3 regions of the Nocardia callitridis genome follow, and region 1 is predicted to be linked to each of the others. Evidence: riboswitches for the same ligand, from Rfam matches in the RefSeq annotation. Region 1 holds a riboswitch; each other region holds the start of a gene.
The links. Region 1 has a riboswitch for cobalamin ahead of ABEA50_RS11110 (ABC transporter substrate-binding protein). Riboswitches for the same ligand answer to the same signal wherever they lie in the genome.
Positions count from the first base shown of each region.

Region 2: linked by a shared signal. The riboswitch ahead of metE (5-methyltetrahydropteroyltriglutamate--homocysteine S-methyltransferase) and the one ahead of ABEA50_RS11110 (ABC transporter substrate-binding protein) in region 1 are both predicted to bind cobalamin.
Region 3: linked by a shared signal. The riboswitch ahead of cobN (cobaltochelatase subunit CobN) and the one ahead of ABEA50_RS11110 (ABC transporter substrate-binding protein) in region 1 are both predicted to bind cobalamin.

Region 1 covers NZ_BAABJM010000002.1:505,594-508,866, forward strand. Annotated here, with positions in the region: gene ABEA50_RS11100 (DinB family protein) at 1-308, opposite strand, end outside; gene ABEA50_RS11105 (helix-turn-helix transcriptional regulator) at 416-1,369, shown strand; cobalamin riboswitch at 1,443-1,620, shown strand; gene ABEA50_RS11110 (ABC transporter substrate-binding protein) at 1,632-3,273, shown strand, end outside.
Region 2 covers NZ_BAABJM010000002.1:1,935,369-1,938,641, forward strand. Annotated here, with positions in the region: gene ABEA50_RS17555 (pyruvate carboxylase) at 1-1,119, opposite strand, end outside; cobalamin riboswitch at 1,378-1,597, shown strand; gene metE (5-methyltetrahydropteroyltriglutamate--homocysteine S-methyltransferase) at 1,744-3,273, shown strand, end outside.
Region 3 covers NZ_BAABJM010000002.1:875,955-879,227, reverse strand. Annotated here, with positions in the region: gene ABEA50_RS12795 (MFS transporter) at 1-542, opposite strand, end outside; gene ABEA50_RS12790 (TetR/AcrR family transcriptional regulator) at 672-1,301, shown strand; cobalamin riboswitch at 1,278-1,400, shown strand; gene cobN (cobaltochelatase subunit CobN) at 1,434-3,273, shown strand, end outside.

The DNA.
Region 1 (3,273 bases):
AGCGTTTCACCGGGCAGCAGCTTGAACTCGTCGACCCGCTTCTGGAAATCCGCTTCGGTCATGTCATCGAAGTCCTTCATGCCCGAATTGTCACCACGGATGATGCCGACCCAGTTGCGTTCGACCTCGGTGACGTGCTTGATCAGGCCAGCCACACACAACTCGCTGACGGTGGTGCGCGCCGCGGACTGCTCGTCGGTGAGGTTCTGGGCAGTGTGCCGCAGGAAGAAGCGTGCCTGGTTCAACTCGGCGAGCAGGTCGTCACGTTCGGTCGAGGTGGTCGGGTCGACGGGCGTTGTCGAGGTCATGGTCAGCCTTTCGAACTGGGGATTCAATGGTCGGTTCGTGCGTCGATGGCTACGCTATGACCTATTGCGGTCACTTTCTGTCCGCAATAGCGGGAAGACTGGAAAATATGGCGAACACCAGCGTCAGGACACTGCGACTGCTGTCCTTGCTACAGACACACAAGTACTGGCCGGGCATCGAACTGGCCGATCGGCTAGAGGTTTCGGGGCGAACCCTGCGGCGCGATGTCGAGCGGTTGCGCGAACTCGGATACCCGGTGCAGGCGCATCGGGGTGTCGACGGCGGCTACCAGCTCACGCCGGGTGCCGCGCTGCCGCCCTTGATGATCGACGACGAGGAAGCGGTAGCGCTGGTCGTCGGCATGCAGGCGGCCGTGCACGGGACCGTTGAGGGGCTCGCGGAACCCTCGGTTCGGGTGCTGGCCAAGGTGATTCAGGTGCTGCCCCCGCGCCTGCGTCAACGCGTCGACGCCTTGCGCACGATGACCGTGCCCGCGGCGTGGAGCGCACCGGACGGCCGGGGTACGGATCCGGTCGCGCTCACCACCGTCGCCACCGCGTGCCGCGACAATGAGCGTCTTCGATTCGATTACACCGCCGTGGGCGGTCGGCGAACGCAGCGCCACACCGAGCCGCATCGCCTTGTCGCACTGGGTCGCCGGTGGTATCTCGTCGCCTACGACCTCGACCGGCACGGCTGGCGCAGTTTCCGGTTGGACCGGCTCGTCGACCCGTCGGGCGACGGTTCTCGGTTCCGTCCGCGCGAACTTCCCGCCGCCGATGCCGCCGAATTCGTCCGTGCCGGAATGGATCAGGCGCGCCGGCCCCACCGGATCGAGGTGGTGGTCCGTGCGCCCGCGCAGTATGTGCGCGAGCGCATCGGCCGCTGGTGCACCGTGGAGACCATCGATCTGCGCCACTGCCGAGTCCTGATGAGCGCCGACTCCATGGAATGGCCGATCATGGGCCTCGGCACGTTGAACGCGGAATTCGACGTGATCGAGCCGGAGGCACTGCGCGACGAGCTCCGGGCCTGGGGCGCCCGCTTCGCCCGCGTCTGAACGACGTCGCGTGCTCGAACGGGCCCGGCGGCGATCGTTCCGGCATGGCATGCGCGCCTCGGGCAGCAAACCGACGAGACGGCTGATGCTAAGTTCCTTGCGCAGGGAACACCGGTGCGAATCCGGGGCTGTCCCGCAACTGTGACCGAGTAGCAAACCTTCATCCGATGGCCACGACCTGCCTGGGTTGGAAGGCCGAAGGCGAGTGTTGATCCGGGAGCCAGGACACCTGCTCCGCAGTTCAGGATCGAATTTCACGAGGATGAAGATGCGAGTGTTCACTCGCCGCGCTCGGCGTCACGCCGTGCGGCTACCCGACCATGCCCGCGATGTCCTACCGCGTCGGCGTTCCACCCGTGCCGTCATCTCGGCCGCACTGCTCGCTGTCGCGATGGTGTTGCCCGCCTGCGGGGCCGGTGATACCCCGACAGACGCGGCGGCCGCCGCGCACCGATTACGCGAGTCCGGTGACGGCACGCTGACGATCTACAACTCCTACAAGATCGCCGGGCTCGACCCGATCGGCACCGGAACGAACTGGCTGTTCGACTGGGGCGTGGCGGAGAATCTGTTGCAGGTCGCCGAGGACGGCACGGTCCAACCCTGGCTGGCCCGCGACGTCTCCCGCGACGGCGACACCCGCTGGGTGGTGACCTTGCGCGACGGTGTCACCTTCCAAAACGGCGCGCCCGTCGACGCTCCCGCTGTCGCCGCCGCGCTCACCAGGCAGATCGCACGGTCCTCGGCGGCACAGGTGTATTTGGATCCCGCCACCACCGCGACCGTCGAAGGCGGAAAGGTCGTGCTGACCACGCCGCGACCCAACGCCATGGTGCCCGCGGCGCTGGCAGCTCGCGACAACTCCTTGCAGATCTACGATGTCGCGGCGATGGCGGCCGCGGGCGGTGATTCGGCGAAGATCGTCGGCGCCGGTGCTTACTCGGGGCCCTACGAGATCACCGAATGGTCGCCCGACAATCTGGTTTTGGCTCCCTATCCGCGGCATTGGGAGGGCCCACCGCCGCTGCGGGGCGTCACCGTGCGGGTGGTCCCCGACGAGCAGGCGCGCCTGGCCGGCGTGCGCAGCGGCGAGGCCGATATGGCGTTCTATCCGTCGACCTCGGCGCAGCTCGAACTCCAGGGTGACTCCGACACGCACGTGTTGTCGTCGCCGGAGGCGTTGCAGTCGCTGTTGGTGGAGATGAACGCCAAGGCGGGGATTTTCACGGATGTCGCGGTGCGCAAGGCCTTCGCCGCCGCCATCGACTACGAGGCCGTCGCCGCCGATGTCGGCAACGGCCAATTCGAGGCGGCCACCGGGCTCTATCCGCAGAACATGCCGTTCGCCGTTGCCGATCAGGTGCACGACCTCGATGCGGCCCAACGGCTGCTCGACGATGCGGGTTGGCGGACCGGACCCGACGGAATCCGGCAGAAGGACGGACGGAAACTGGTGGTGCGCTTCGTTACCCAGGCGCAGGGCCCGGAGACCAATGATGTGGCGATCGCGATTCAGGATCAGGTCGCCAAGGCCGGATTCGCGTTGCGCATCGACAATGCCGAGGACTCCGCCGAGGTGAAGAAGGACCCGACGGCGTGGGAATCGTCGGTGGCGCTCAGTGGTTCGCTCTCGGGCACCGCCGATCCCGTCCAGCCGTACCTGGTGCGGTGGACCACCGGTGGTTCGTCCAATGCGCAAGGTGTCGCGAATGCCGAGATCGATGACATCGGCCGACAACTGCGTGGTGAATTCGATCCAGGGCGCCGCGATCAGCTACTGGAGCGCGCGCAGCGAATTCTGGTGGCCGAGCAGGCCTATGTTGTCGCGGGCACCTTCAAATACTTCACGGTGGTGACCGGGCCGGAGTGGGCCGATTACACCGTGTCGAACGTGCGACGCCACA
Region 2 (3,273 bases), 1.4 Mb from region 1:
GCCGTCCAAGCGGACACCGGCACCACCCGGCGTGCGGTAGGCGGTGATCCTGCCGGTGTCGGGCCGGAATCCGTTGGCGGGGTCCTCGGTGGTGATGCGGCATTGCAACGCCGCGCCGCGCACCGTGATCGATTCCTGACTCAGCCCCAGCTCACGCAGCGACTCCCCCGCCGCGATCCGCATTTGCGCCTGCACCAGATCGACATCGGTGATTTCCTCGGTCACCGTGTGCTCCACCTGAATACGCGGATTCATCTCGATGAAGACGTGGTTGCCGCGCTCATCGAGCAGGAACTCCACCGTGCCGGCGCAGCTGTAGCCGATCTGGCGCGCGAACGCCACCGCGTCCGCGCAGATGCGCTCGCGCACCGCGGGATCCAGGTTCGGCGCGGGTGCGAGCTCCACAACCTTCTGATGCCGTCGTTGCACCGAGCAATCTCGTTCGAAAAGGTGAATCACCTCGCCGTGGCGATCGGCGAGAATCTGTACCTCGATGTGGCGTGGGTTCACCACCGCCTGCTCGAGGAACACGGTCGGATCGCCGAACGCCGACTCCGCCTCGCGCGAGGCGGCCTCGATCGACTCCCGCAGCGATTCCGGCTCGGCTACACGACGCATGCCACGTCCGCCGCCACCGGCCACCGCCTTCACGAAGATCGGGTAGTCCAATTCCGCCGAGGCCGCGAGCAATTCGTCGACGTCGGCACTGGGCGCACTCGAACGAAGCACGGGAAGCCCCGCGGCCCGTGCCGCATCGATCGCACGCGCCTTGTTGCCCGCCAGTTCGAGCACGTGCGCGGAAGGACCGATGAAGGTGATGCCCGCACGATCACACGCGGCGGCGAGATCGGGGTTCTCGGAGAGGAATCCGTAACCGGGGTAGATGGCGTCGACGCCCGCCGACACGGCGGCATCGATGATCGCGTCGATCGAGAGGTAGGCCCGGACGGGGTGGCCCTCCTCGCCGATCTGGTACGCCTCGGCCGCTTTCAGTCGGTGGACCGAATTACGATCCTCGTACGGGAACACGGCGACGGTCCCGATGCCGAGTTCGTACGCCGCGCGGAAAGCACGGATCGCGATCTCACCACGGTTTGCAACCAACACTTTCGAGAACATTGATTCAAGGTACCTGGCGCTCAGCCCAGGCACTATAGGCAACTCCCGATCTCGCCGATCTTCACAACCGAACATGGCAGCGTTGCGAAGTCCGGGTGACATGGCGGAAACATCCCCCACACGGGCCGTGCGCTGGCACGACTGCGCCCGCGCGCTGGGTGACCGGACACCGGGCGCGGGCACCGCGTTCGAACGCCTATGCTCGAGGGTGCAGCTGGTTCACCGAAGCGCGTACGAGATGGAGCCCCTACGTCGTGCGGAGGTGCCGAGCCCGATCGTCCGCAGGACGAAACGGTGAAGAGGGAACCCGGTGGGAATCCGGGACTGTCCCGCAGCGGTATGCAGGAACGACCACCGTCATGACGCACTGAGAGCACGGCACGCGCGAGCGGGTCGCTCGGGAAGCGACGGTCAGTAGGTCGGCCCGTAGGGGTCGGTGCCTGTGAGTCCGAAGACCTGCCAACTGTGCCGGATACGCCGTATCCGGCGGCCACCGCCTCGTGGATATGGGCGCGCGGACCACTACTTCGATGTGTCGGGCTCCCCTACCGGGTTCTCCGGCGGGTCGAAGGGTTCTCCGCACGCCCCGGCGATGGTCTGCTACCTCAGCACTGGAGAAGCCACATGACTGTTTCATCTCAGAAGCCGTTCACCGCAACAGTTCTCGGACTCCCACGGGTCGGCCCGCGGCGTGAGCTCAAGCGGGCCACCGAGTCCTATCTCGCGGGCAGGATCGATGCCGACGCGCTGCACGCCGTCGCACGGGACCTGCGGCGTGATCAGTTCGCCGAACTACTGGCCGCCGGCCTCGACTCGATCCCGGTAGGCACGTTCTCGTACTACGACCAGGTACTCGATACCGCCGTGTTGCTCGGCGCGTTGCCGCCGAGGGTCGCGGATATCGCGGATCCGCTGGATCGGTATTTCGCCGCCGCGCGCGGTAACGACACCGTCGAGCCGTTGGAGATGACCAAATGGTTCGACACGAACTACCACTACCTGGTGCCCGAGATCGGCGCGGACACGACGTTCTCGCTGAATCCGGAGAAGGTACTGCAGGAGCTGCGTGAGGCGATCGAGCTGGGCGTACCGGCTCGGCCGGTGGTGGTCGGGCCGATCACCTTCCTGAAGTTGGCCAAGTCCGCCACCGGATCACCGCTGGACCGACTGGGCGAGTTGGTCGGGCTGTATCGCGAATTGCTGCGACTGCTCGCCGAGGCGGGCGCGCAGTGGGTACAGCTCGACGAACCGGCGCTCGTCACCGATCTGACGGCGGACGAACTCGACGCGGTGCGCACCACCTACGCCGAATTGTCCTCGGCGGCCGAACGTCCCGCGATCCTGGTGGCCACCTACTTCGGTCACCCCGATGCGGCGTTGCCCGCCCTGGCCGGGACCGATATCGATGCGGTCGCACTCGATTTCACCGCGGGTGTCGATGTCGCCGCGGTGGCCGAGGTCCCCGCGTTGGCGAACAAGCTGTTGGTCGCGGGATTGGTCGATGGACGCAATGTCTGGCGCGCCGATCTCGACCATGGTCTTGCCATGCTCGCCACCCTGCTCGGCAGTGCGGACAGCGTCGCGGTATCCACCTCGTGCTCGCTGCTGCACGTGCCCTACACCCTGGCGGTGGAGACCGGGCTGGAGGAGCGGCTGCGTTCGTGGCTGGCCTTCGGCGCGGAGAAGGTCGCCGAGGTGCGGCTGCTCGCGACGGGGCTGGCCGAGGGTCCCGAGGCGATCGGCGCCGAATTGGCCGCCACGCGTGCGGCGTTGGCCTCGCGTAAGGCGGATCGCCGGCTGGAGGATCCACAGGTGCGTGCCCGACTGGCCGGGCTCGACGCCGAGGCCCTGCGTAGGGCGCCCGCCGAGGAACGCAGGGCGCTGCAACGGGATCGACTGCGACTGCCGTCGCTGCCGACCACCACCATCGGGTCCTACCCGCAGACCTCGGCCATCCGGTTGGCCAGGGCGGCGCTGCGCAAGGGTGAGATCGATCAGCAGGAGTACATCCGGCGGATGCGCGCCGAGATCGCCGAGGTGATCGCGCTCCAGGAGGAACTCGGCCTCGACGTGTTGGTCCACGGCGAGCCGGAGCGCAACGACATGGTGCAGTACTTCGCCGAGCAACTCGATGGCTTCGCGGCGACCGAGTTG
Region 3 (3,273 bases), 370 kb from region 1:
AGTGCCAATCCGGCTAGCGACATACCGAGGAAGATCGACGTCCACGACCAGTATTCGAGCAGGAGCCCCGAACCGATGATGCCGAGAATGGCTCCGGCGCCGGCCATTCCCGCCCACAGGCCGATGGCGCCGCCTCGGCGCTCCTCGGGAAAGCTCGCGGTGAGCAGTGACAGCGTCGATGGCATCACGAACGCGGCGCCCGCACCGGCGAGCGCGCGGGTGCCGATCAGCCAGGTCGGATCGTTGACGAGCAACGGCACCGAAGACGCGGCCGCGAACACGCAGAGTCCCACGATCAGTACGACACGGCGTCCGTAGCGGTCGCCGAGCGCGCCGGCGGGCAGTACCAGGCAGGCCAGCGCCAGGGTGTAGCCGTCGATGATCCAGGTCAGCTCCTTCTGGGTGGAGCCGGTCGCGCCCGCGATCTCCGGGAGGGCTGTGTAGAGCGCCGCCATCGACGCGATCACCAGTGTCACCGCGAGACTGGCGACGACGAGCGTCCACCGTTGCGTGGCGGAGAGGCGGGTCGTGGTGAGTTCCATCGAGCCTCCGAAGTACCATGACAGAGCTAACAGGACTATCAGTATCGCTACGCTACTATCAGTATCATAAGTCGCGGAACAACAACAGACGCAGGCGAGTTCGAGAGGGGACCGGCGCAACTCATGACCATGACCGGTGCAGCCGACATGGATCCACGCAAGGCGCGCTCGCGTACCAGGCTGCTCGACGCCGCCGCGAGCTTGCTGACATCCGGTGGGGTGGAAGCGGTGACGATCGAGGCGGTCACCCGCATGTCGAAGGTCGCCCGCACGACTCTCTACCGGCACTTCGACAGCGTCGTCCGGCTGCGCGCCGCCACGCTGGAACGCCTGCTGCCCCCCGGTATCGAGCCGGCGCCGCAGGGCCCGCTACGCGAACGGTTGATCGATCTGCTGGTTCGACAGGCCGAGGTGGTCGACAACGTGCCCCTCCAGATCTCGACGTTGGCGTGGCTCGCGACGGGCGAGGGCACCGACACCGGCGACGTGAGTGAACTGACGGTGCTGCGGCAACGGCTCATCGAGCAATACCGCGTGCCCTTCGATCAGCTCTTCGATGCTCCCGAGGTGCGTGACCAGCTCGGCGAATTCGACACCACCCAGGTATTGTCGCAGCTCATCGGCCCGATCGTGTTCGTGCGGCTGCTCGGCATCTCCCCGACGACGCCCGCCGATTGCGCGCGGATCGTCGATGACTTCCTCGCCGCGCGATCGGTGCGTGGTGGGCAGGCGGATCGGGCACCGCGGGCCGACGGGTAGCATCTGCCGTGCTCGGCGGGCGACGAGGAAACCGGTGTAAATCCGGTGCGGTCGCGCCACTGTGAACAGCCAGACCCTCTCCGGCGAGCAGCAACCCCCGATGGGCGCGTAACCCGAGGAAGGCCGTCACCTGTGATTTTGCTGCTGTCCACCTCCGACACCGATCTGCTGAGCGCGCGCGCGAGCGGCGCACGCTACCGGTGGGGCAATCCCGCCCGACTGTTGGTGGAGGACCTGCCCGCCTTGCTCGACGGCGCCGAGTTGGTGATCGTGCGCATTCTCGGCGGTAAACGAGCATGGGAACCGGGGTTGGACGCGGTGCGCGCGAGCGGCGTCCCGATGGTCGCGCTCGGCGGTGAACTCGCGCCGGACGCGGAATTGATGGAGTGTTCCACCGTGCCGGGCGGTGTCGCCGCGGACGCGCACAACTACCTCGCCGCGGGTGGTGCGGACAATCTGCGTCAGCTGTACAACTTCCTGTCCGACACCGTGTTGCTCACCGGCCACGGTTTCGAGCCGCCGGTGCAGTTGCCGAGCTGGGGCGAGCTCGAGCGTGCGGCGGCGCCGCACGAGGTCGACCGCCCCACCGTCGCGGTGATCTATTACCGCGCACAGCATTTGGCGGGCAATACCACCTACATCGAGGCCATGTGCCTGGCTGTCGAGCAGGCGGGTGCGCGGGCACTGCCGTTGTATTGCGCCTCGCTGCGCACGGCGGAGCCGGAGCTGATCGACACACTGCGTCGGGCCGATGCACTGGTGGTCACCGTGCTGGCGGCGGGCGGAACCAAACCGGCTACCGCCTCGGCGGGTGGCGAGGACGAAGCGTGGGACGTCGGCGTGCTGGCGGACCTGGACGTGCCTATCCTGCAAGGCCTTTGCTTGACCAGTGGACGGGCGCAGTGGGCCGCCAACGACGACGGGCTTTCGCCACTCGACGTCGCCACGCAGGTGGCGGTGCCGGAGTTCGACGGCCGCATCATCACGGTGCCGTTCTCGTTCAAGGAGTTCGACGCCGACGGGCTGTCCACCTACGTGCCCGATCCTGAGCGAGCCGCACGGGTGGCGGGCATCGCGGTGCGGTACGCGCGCCTTCGTCACATTCCGGCCGAGCGCAAGCGGGTGGTGCTCATGCTCTCGGCCTATCCGACCAAGCACGCGCGCATCGGTAACGCGGTCGGCCTGGACACCCCGGCCAGCGCGATTCGACTGCTCACCGAGATGCGTTCGGCGGGTTACTATCTCGGCGAGCCGGGCGAGATTCCCGGTCTGGAGGAGCGCGACGGCGACGCGCTCATTCACGCGCTGATCGCGGCGGGCGGGCAGGACCAGGACTGGCTGAGCGCGCAGCAGTTGGAAGGCAACCCGATTCGCATCGGCGCCGAAGAGTACGCCGCATGGTTCGACACCCTGCCCGAGGATCTGCGCGCGGCGGTGATCGAGGCGTGGGGGCCGCCGCCGGGCGAGCAGTACGTGGATCGCTCCGCCGACCCGAAGGGCGAGATCGTGATCGCCGCTTTGCGTTTCGGCAATGTGGTGCTGATGGTGCAGCCGCCGCGCGGCTTCGGTGCGAACCCGGTCGCCATCTACCACGATCCCGATTTGCCGCCGAGCCACCACTACCTGGCCGCCTATCGCTGGCTCAGTGCCCCGGCGGGTTTCGCGGCCGACGCGATGGTGCACCTGGGCAAGCACGGCAACCTGGAATGGCTGCCTGGCAAAACCCTCGGCATGTCGGCCTCCTGCGGCACCGACGCGGCGTTGGGTGAGTTGCCGCTGATCTACCCGTTCCTCGTCAACGATCCCGGCGAGGGCACGCAAGCCAAGCGTCGCGCGCACGCCACCCTGGTGGACCACCTGATCCCGCCGATGGCACGCGCCGAAAGCTACGGCGATATCGCGCGGCTGGAGCAATTACTCGACGAGCACGCCAATATCTCCGCGCTCGACCCCGCGAAACTGCCCGCCATCC